4 regions of the Halomonas sp. PBN3 genome follow, and region 3 is predicted to be linked to each of the others. Evidence: riboswitches for the same ligand, from Rfam matches in the RefSeq annotation. Region 3 holds a riboswitch; each other region holds the start of a gene.

Region 1 (2,195 bases), on a different contig from region 3:
TGTCGCCGCGTTCATCGATCCATGCCCGGCGCAGCTCGGGCAGGCCGCGGCGCAGGTCGATCTCGGCCTCGGGGTCGGTGTAGGGGCCGGAGGTGTCGTAGACCAGCAGCGGCGGGTTTTCTTCGTCGCTGCCGGAGGTCTTGGTCGGCGACAGCGCGATCTCGCGGAAGGGCACGCGGATATCGGGGCGCGAGCCCTCGACATAGACCTTGCGCGAGCCGGGCAGCGGCTGGATGGCGGCCTCGTCGACCCTGGCGGTGTCGGCGAGGAAGTGGGCGGTCTTGCTCATGATGTCGGTCTCCCCAGGGGATTGTGGTGTTGTCAGGGAGGACAGGTGGGAGGGACAGGGGCCGCCGTGTGCTGTACCGGGCGGCGTGTCGCTTGATCCCTACGCTGGTCCTAGCCAGTTCAGGTTCAACGGGATCCATGCTTGGGCGCATGATCTCAGCCGTCGGTAACGGCACCCCGTCAAGCGAGTGGTCGGGCGACCTTTCGGCCACCAGTGTGACGCTGCCCGTCGGCCTGACCAGAGCCAGCGGGCGCATGATGATGGGGCCAGTGCTTCAGTCGGCGCGGTCCAGTCCCATCTGCCAGAAGTCGATCTCGAGCCGGGTGGCGTCGCGGAACACCTGAGTGAGCTCGGCGAAGCGCGCCGGGGTGACATCGGCGAGGCGGGCGTCGAGCCAGGCCTCCTCGGCGCGGCGGGCGGCCTGGAACGCCTCGCTCTCGTACATGGCGATCCAGGCGTCATAGGGGTTGGCATTGCCGCGGACCGTGCCGGCGCGGGCGTTGATCCAGTCGGCGATTTCGCCGTAGCCCACCAGGCAGGGGGCCAGGGCCACGTGCAGGTCGAGCAGGTCGCCGCGGTTGCCGGTATCCAGCACGTAGCGGGTATAGGCCATGGTGGCGCGGGCCTCGGGCAGCTCGGCCAGCGACTCCTCGGAGATGCTCCACTCGCGGCAGTAGCCCACGTGCAGCCCCAGCTCCAGGTCGACGATCGCCTTGAGCCCCTCATGGGCCTGACGCAGGTCGTCGAGGGTGCGGCTCTTGTAGGCGGCCAGGGCGTAGGCGCGCGCGAAGTGGACCAGGAAGAGGTAGTCCTGCTTGAGGTAGTGGCGGAAGGCCTCCTGCTCGAGGGTGGCGTCGGCGAGCTGGCGCACGAAGTCATGCTCGATATAGGCACGCCAGTCGTCGTGGCAGGCGGCGGTAAGGTCCTGGAAGCGATAGCCCATGGTCGTCTCCGGCATCGAGTGACGATCCGGGGTTCGGGCGAGGGAGGGAGTGGGGGTCGGGGGAACGGCACTGCCGGGGAGACCACCGCTTGATTCCTACGCCGGTACTAACCGGATCAGGTTCAACGGGATCGGCGCTTGGGTCTTCGGGAGACCCCTGTGCCATCTCAGCCGGATCTCACCGGCACCCCGTCAAGCGAATGCCCAGTCTAGCAGGACGGGGGCAGGTTGCCAGCTTAGTAGGTTGCCAGCTTAGTAGGTTGCCAGCTTAGTAGATGCGAAACTCGCGATGGTGGGGATCTCCTTCCTGCTCCTGAATCACCTTGCGGTAGCGCTTGTACTCCCACTGGTACTGGGCCGGGTCCAGGGCGATGGCGGCCTCCACGCAGGCGTTGACCCCGGTGGCGGACTCGGCCTCGTCGGTCGCGTAGACCCGTTCGTCCGCGGGCAGGAAGTGGATCTCGAAGCCCCGGCCGGGGAGGCGCCTGGCCACCCCGGTGACCACCCGGGCCTGGGTGCGGGCCACCAGCTTGGGCAGCAGGGTGGCGGTATAGGCGAGGCGGCCGAAGAAGGGCGCAAACACGCCGCTGCCCCAGTCGGGCTCCTGGTCGGGGAGGATGCCGATCGCCTCGCCGCGCTTGAGCGCCTTGAGCAGGGCGGCCACGCCACGGGGGTTGGTGGGCACCAGGCTCGCCCCCATGCGCTCGCGTCCGGCGCGGGTCACGGCGTCGAGCTCGGCGATCTTGGGCGGCTCGTACATGGCGGTGAAGGGGAAGTGGCTGGAGAGCCAGAAGTTGAGCACCTCCCAGTTGCCGAAGTGGGGGGCCAGCACGATCACCCCACGCCCCTCGGCGCGGGCCTCGTCGAGCAGTTCGCGGCCGTGCACGGCGAGTATCGAGGCCTCGACCCGCTCGGGCGCGCCCTGCCAGGCGAAGCCGATCTCCAGCATGGTGGCGGCGGAGT
Region 2 (2,195 bases), on a different contig from region 3:
GGCCAGGGCCCAGGCCAGCCAGGAGAAGCTGAAGACGTCGCCGCCAGCGTTGACCAGCAGATCGAGGATGAAACCGCTGAGGTGGAAGCGGTACTGGGCGTAGACGAAGGTGTCGAGCAGCAGCACCAGTTGCAACAGGCCGGCCCACAGGGTGGTGACCAGCCACAGCCAGGGCGCCCGAAGCAGCGGGGCCAGCAGCAGCAGCGGCAAGGCCCCCAGCCACACCAGAAGCCCGATATGGCCGAGGAACACCAGCAGCAGGTAGCCCCACTGCTCGGCGCCCTCGGGGGCCATGTAGGGGAGGTAGCGCAGACTGATCAGCCAGGCGAGCAGCAGGTTGGCCAGGGTCCAGGCGCCCAGCCAGCGCCAGCGATGGAGAAGGGATGCAAGCATGTGATGACCACGATCATGAAAGGGCCCGACACCAAGCCGCGATACACGGCCTGTCGGGTGGTGGAAAGGTACCGGGATCGGCGCCGTCACACTCTGGTCATGCCACCTTAAGCAATCCTTAAGGAAGGCGCGCCACAGTCATGGTGCATGCTGATACCGCCGCAACCCGAGGCAACACCATGACCCGGAGTCCGATAATGACACTCGCAGACACCCTCGTCGCCGAGAATCGCGCCATCGTGCCGCTGCTGCTCATCGGCCTGGCGTTGCTGGCCCTGGGCGTGCTGGCCGCCGGCTGGGAACCCATCGAGCTGCCGCTGGGGCTTGCTGCTCTGGGCACCCTGGCGCTGGTCCTGCTCACCCCCGAGCGCTGGCAAGACGAGGAAGCACGGGACACCGTCAACAGCCTGGTACTGGCCAGCCTGATCACCCTGGCGGGCTTCCATGTGATGGCATGAACCTCGCTGCTCGAGCGCCTCGCCAGAGGCATTGCTCGGCCTTTACAGTCCTCCCCGGGACGTGGATAGTGTGGCTCGACGACAGGGGCGCCGCGGCAATCGCCGTGGCTGAGACGCACCCTTGGAACCTGACCCGGATCATGCCGGCGTAGGGAGTCGTGCAGCCCGCCCCGCCGCCTGCACCTCCCGCGCCCGGGAGGAACGATGACCACCGCCACCCGCGGCCCGATCGACCCCGCCGCCCATCTCGCTCGCCTGCGCGAGCGCGCACCCCTGATTCATAACATCACCAACCTGGTGGCCATGAACCCCATGGCCAACGTGCTGCTGGCCCTGGGCGCCTCGCCGGCCATGGTGCATGCCCGCGAGGAGGCCGCCGAGTTCGCCGCCCTCGCCGATGCCCTGACGGTGAATATCGGCACCCTCTCCCCCCATTGGGTCGAGGCCATGGAGGAGGCCGCCGCGGCCGCACGGCTGGCGGGCAGGCCCTGGGTGCTGGACCCGGTGGCGGTGGGTGCCACCGCCTACCGCCGCGCGGCGGGCAGGCGACTGCTGGAGCGACGCCCCACGGTGATCCGCGGCAACGCCTCTGAGATCCTGGCCCTGGAGCATCAGGGAAGCGGTGGGCGCGGCGTGGACAGCAGCGATCCCACCGAAGCCGCCGAGCAGGCCGCAGTGGCCCTGGCCCGCCGCATTGATGCCGTGGTGGCGGTGACCGGCGAGGTCGACCGGGTCACCGACGGCCGGCGCCTCGCCCGTATCCCGGGCGGCCATGCGCTGATGCCAAGGGTCACCACCCTGGGGTGCGCACTCACCGGGGTGGTGGCCGCCTTCCTGGTGGGGGCCGAGGATCCCTTCGCCGCCACTGTGGCGGCGCTCGCCTGCTACGGCGAGGCGGGTCGCCAGGCCGGCGAGGTGGCGGCCGGCCCCGGCAGCTTCGCCGTGGCCTTCCTCGACGCGCTGTATGCCCTCGACGAACACCGACTCTCTGCCCTGCCGCCCCTGGAGGTGATCGATGCGCCTTGACCTCTCCCTCTATCTGATCACCGACCCCGCCCTGTGCGCCGGCCACGGCCTGGTGGAGACCGTCGTCGCCGCGGTGCGCGGCGGCGCCACGGTGGTCCAGCTGCGCGACAAGCACGCCGCGGACGGCGAGCTGATCGACCAGGCGCGGCGGCTCAAGGCGGCACTGGCCGGCAGCGGCGTGCCGCTGATCATCAACGACCGCCTGGCCGTGGCGGTGGAGAGCGGCGCCGACGGCCTGCATATCGGCCAGGACGACGGCGAGGTGGCCGAGGCCCGGGCGGTGCTGGGGGAGCAGGCGATCCTCGGCCTCTCGGTGCA
Region 3 (2,195 bases):
CCAGCTGCTCGCCGACGTCATGACCTGGACCGAGCTGCGCGGCGAGGTGCGGGGCAAGACCGCGGTGTGGATCGGCGACGGCAACAACATGTGCCACTCCTGGATCAACGCCGCCCGGCAGTTCGACTTCCGGCTGCGCATCTGCTGCCCCGAAGGCTACGAGCCGCGCCAGGATATCCTCGCCGCCGCCGGCGACCGTGTCACCCTCCTGCGCGACCCCGCCGAGGCCGTCGCGGGTGCCGACCTGGTGACCACCGACGTCTGGGCCTCCATGGGCCAGGAGGAGGAGCAGACCAAGCGCGAGGCGGCCTTCGCCGGTCTCCAGGTGACCGAGGCGCTGCTCGACCGGGCCGCCGACGATGTCCTCTTCCTGCACTGCCTGCCCGCCCACCGCGGCGAGGAGATCAGCGAGACCCTGCTCGACGACCCGCGCGCCGTGGTCTGGCAGGAGGCCGGCAACCGGCTGCACGCCCAGAAGGCGCTGATCGAGTTCCTGCTGCTGGGCCGAGTCGACGACTGAGGCCGACACCCCCTTAGACCTTGGTCTTGTACGACCAAGGTTGTATAATGCGCCGCAGCACATTCCAGCAAGGAAGACGCGGCGCATGACACCTCCCCCGATCGACACCTTGGGCATGCAGCGCAGCCTGCGCCAGTGCCTCTCCAACATGGCCGCCCTGCTCTACCGCCAGGGCCACGTCCTCGAGACCGTGACCGTGCCCCACCGCGGCCTCGACCCCGCCACCCTCGAGTGCCTCGAGGCGGACTCCCGCGAGTGGTCCGCCTGCCAGCGCATCCTCGAGTCCAGCGAGGCCGCCACCTTCAACGAGCAACGGCGCTTCGTGCTCACCGGCCTTGGCCGCGAGCTGCTGTTCGACATGTTCGGCGAGGGCGCGGCGGACTGCGCCTGACCGCCGGGTGACGGCGCCCTGCGAGGGCCTGTCGCCGGGAAAGCCCAGAGCGCGGCATTCCCATCTGCGATCACCAAGGAGGCCCGCCGACACCGATTGCGTCGGCGGGCCTCCTTGGTTATGTTGGGACGACTTGTCGGGGAGCCCTGACACGCGCCTGGCGCGCTGGACGAGGGCTGAGATCGGTACGGCCGAACCCGTTGAACCTGATCAGGTTGATGCCTGCGGAGGAAACAAGCTCGTGCATCGCTGTCCGCTCCTGCCCCGCATCCTGCCTGGTCGTCACTCCCCCCGCTGGATGCCCGTTCGATGAGTCGACTCCCCCAACAGCGCTTCGCCGTGGCCGGCGCCGGCCTGCTCGGCCGCCTGGTGGCCTGGCGCCTGCTGCGCGACGGCCACGCCGTCACCCTCTATGACGCCGGCGACCTGGACACGCCTCCCGCCGCCGCCTGGACTGCCGCCGGCATGGTCGCCCCCCTGGCCGAGACCGTGGTCAGCGAGCGCTGTGTCTACGACATGGGGCGCGTGGCCCTGACCCGCTGGCCCGAGTGGCTGGCCGAGCTCGAGGCCCCCGAGCTCTGGCACCCACGGGGCAGCCTGGTGGTGGCCCACCCCCAGGACGAGGGCGAGCTGACCCAGTTCCGCCGCGAGCTCGACGACGCCCTGGGCGCGCCGGCGCGCTACCGCCCGCTGTCGGGCGCCGACCTCCAGGCCCTGGAACCCGACCTCGCGACGGGCTTCCGCCATGGCCTCTTCCTCGAGGAGGAGGCCCACCTGGACAACCGCGAGCTGCTCGCCCGGCTGCTGGCGGCGATCCGCGCGCTGGGAGGTGAGTACCACGGCCACACACCGATCGAGACCCGGCCCGGCGAGGTCGAGAGTGCCGCCGGCCGGCGCACCTTCGACCGGGTGATCGACTGCCGTGGCCACGGCGCCAGGCCCCGCCACCCCACCCTGCGTGGCGTGCGCGGCGAGACCCTGCAGGTGCACACCGAGGAGGTGCGGCTGTCGCGCCCGGTACGCCTGATGCACCCCCGCTACCAGCTCTATGTGGTGCCCAAGCCGCACGGCCGCTTCGTGGTCGGTGCCACCTCCATCGAGAGCGAGGACCGCTCGCCCATCTCGCTGCAGTCGTCGCTGGAGCTCTCGAGCGTCCTCTATACCCTGTCGCCGGCCTTCGCCGAGGCGCGAGTGCTCGAGCAGGGCGTCAACCTGCGCCCGGCGTTTCGCGACAACCTGCCCCATGTCACCCATCGCGACGGCCTGACCAGCGCCAACGGCCTC
Region 4 (2,195 bases), on a different contig from region 3:
CGCCAGCACCCCGGCGGAGAGGCTGCCCAAGGTGATCCAGCCCGGCAGCACCGCGCCGAGCAGTCCGGCCACGCCGCCCGCCACCGCGGCGAGTGGCGACATGCGACGCCACAGGCCCAGCAGCACCGGCACCACGATGGCGGCACACAGCAGGTCGGCGATCAGGAACAGCCGCAGCACCGAGAAGCCCTGCAGCGCCACCCACACCACCGGCAGCATCAGCGCCACCGTGACCAGGCGCGCCGCCCGCACCGAGAGGCCGCGCCGGCCGCCGCTTGCCACCGCCATGGAGGCGATGGCGTTCTGCAGGGTATCGACGCTGGAGGCCACCAGGGTCACCGCCAGCACCAGGGCCGGCAGGCCCAGCCAGGCCGGCGCCGCGGAGAGCAGCGCGAAGAAGGGAATCGGTGGCTCGCCCACGGGCAGCGCGTGCATCGCCGCCAGCATGCCGAGCCCGCCGATCGCCATCACCACCAGCAGGCTGCTGGCGCCGCCCAGCAGCGCGCCGCGGCCCAAGGCGCGGTCGTCCTCGGCGGCCCAGATGCGCTGCCAGTAGCCCTGGTGGAAGAGGTTGGCCGCGGTGACGGCGATCACCAGCGTCAGCGCCACGGAGAGGGCACTGCCGGCGGGAATGGCAGGCAGCGTCGCCTCGGCGGGTATCGGCGGCAGCCACCACCAGGCCACGCCGCCCACCAGCACCAGCAGGGCCAGCAGCAGCCAGGCCTGCCAGCGGTCGGTGGCGAGGCTCGCCCGCAGACCGCCCAGGGTGGTGTAGACCAGGGTGACCACCGCCACGCCGAGGATCACCAGCGCCGGCGGCACGTCCGAGAGCAGCGCGGCGATGGCGCCGATGGCGGTGAGCTCGGCGGCCAGGAAGAGCGCCATGTAAGCCACCGAGACGAAGGAGACCCAGCGCCGCACCCCGGTGCCATAGCAGGCCTCGGCGAACTCGCCGATGCTGCGGCCCTGCGGCAGGTGGCGGCGGATCGCCGGCCCGTAGAGACCCAGCACCAGGAACGGCAGCGAGGAGCCGATGGCATAGCCGGCCAGCGCCACCGGCCCCACGAAGGCACCGATCTCCGGCGGCGCGAAGAGAATCCAGGCACCCATGCCGGAGGCCAGGAACGACAGGCCGATGGCCTGGGCGCCCTGAGAGTTGCGGGCGGTGACGTAGTCATCGAGCAGGCCGTCGGCCCGGCGGGCCCGCAGGCCCAGAAAGGCAAAGCACAGAAGCGCCGCGCCGAGCACGGCAGACGTCAGGTAAGGCATGTCGCACTTCCTCCGCCGGTATTAACCGGATCAGGTTCCAGGGTCGGCGCTTGGCCCTCTCAGCCCCCGCGGATGCGGCGGGACTCCCCTGGCGACAAGTGAATGAATTGTGGGATCCCGGCTCAAGTCGCCGCATGGGCGGCCGATAACACTGGGATCGAGGGGCATCATAGCGTCGCCCCGTCCCGACGACCACCCCCGATCTGGAGCGCCCGATGCCCTACACCGGGGCCAGGAAAACTCCCTGGCTCACAGGATCGAGAAATTACTCTCGTCAAAACAAGCAGGCAGAAACCACCGCCGAGGTCTGAGACAATAGCGAGCTAAAGAACCCCGGCAGGAGAGACACCATGCGGAAGCTTTGCTCAGTCAGCCTTCTCGCACTCGCCATTTCCGGGTGCAGCGGTGTTCCCTTCGTACCCTTTATCTAGCGTCTGAGTGAACTGTCACCCGTTCACTTCTCTCGTGGCACCCGCCCCATCAGATAGAACTCCTCGTTGGGCGGGGTGCCGGTCAGGGTGACCAGGCGGTTGGAGAGGCCGAAGAAGGCGGCGATGGCGCCGATGTCCCAGATGTCGTCGCGGGTGAAGCCGGCGTTCGCCAGGCGGGCCTCCCACTCGTCGGTGAGCTCCCCCACATCGAGGCCGCAGTACATGGCGAAGTCGAGCATGGTGCGGTGGCGCTGGCTGATCGGGGCGGTGCGGTGGTTGATGGCCACCTGGTCGGCCAGCAGCGGGTCCTTGCTGTAGATGCGCACCAAGGCGCCATGGGCCACCACGCAGTAGGGGCAGCGGTTGCGGGCGCTGGTGGCCACCACGATCATCTCCTTCTCCGCCTTGGTGAGGGTGTCGGACTCCCGCTCCATCAGGGCGTCGTGGTAGGCGAAGAAGGCGCGGAACTCGGCCGGGCGGTGGGCCAGCATCAGG

What was found. Region 3 has a riboswitch for thiamine pyrophosphate ahead of thiO (glycine oxidase ThiO). Riboswitches for the same ligand answer to the same signal wherever they lie in the genome.
Region 1: linked by a shared signal. The riboswitch ahead of tenA (thiaminase II) and the one ahead of thiO (glycine oxidase ThiO) in region 3 are both predicted to bind thiamine pyrophosphate.
Region 2: linked by a shared signal. The riboswitch ahead of thiM (hydroxyethylthiazole kinase) and the one ahead of thiO (glycine oxidase ThiO) in region 3 are both predicted to bind thiamine pyrophosphate.
Region 4: linked by a shared signal. The riboswitch ahead of Q673_RS26490 (sodium:solute symporter family transporter) and the one ahead of thiO (glycine oxidase ThiO) in region 3 are both predicted to bind thiamine pyrophosphate.

The regions. Positions count from the first base shown of each region.
Region 1 covers NZ_AXCA01000163.1:202,949-205,143, forward strand. The annotation lists gene thiC (phosphomethylpyrimidine synthase ThiC) at 1-289, opposite strand, end outside; TPP riboswitch at 369-478, opposite strand; gene tenA (thiaminase II) at 564-1,232, opposite strand; TPP riboswitch at 1,309-1,434, opposite strand; gene Q673_RS29665 (lysophospholipid acyltransferase family protein) at 1,501-2,195, opposite strand, start outside.
Region 2 covers NZ_AXCA01000112.1:38,803-40,997, forward strand. The annotation lists gene Q673_RS24190 (DUF3413 domain-containing protein) at 1-393, opposite strand, end outside; gene Q673_RS24195 (hypothetical protein) at 591-851, shown strand; TPP riboswitch at 925-1,023, shown strand; gene thiM (hydroxyethylthiazole kinase) at 1,056-1,877, shown strand; gene thiE (thiamine phosphate synthase) at 1,867-2,195, shown strand, end outside.
Region 3 covers NZ_AXCA01000178.1:62,661-64,855, reverse strand. The annotation lists partial or broken gene argF (ornithine carbamoyltransferase) at 1-520, shown strand, start outside; gene Q673_RS31685 (hypothetical protein) at 606-911, shown strand; TPP riboswitch at 1,039-1,161, shown strand; gene thiO (glycine oxidase ThiO) at 1,221-2,195, shown strand, end outside.
Region 4 covers NZ_AXCA01000155.1:31,103-33,297, reverse strand. The annotation lists gene Q673_RS26490 (sodium:solute symporter family transporter) at 1-1,269, opposite strand, end outside; TPP riboswitch at 1,259-1,369, opposite strand; gene Q673_RS26485 (peroxidase-related enzyme) at 1,724-2,195, opposite strand, start outside.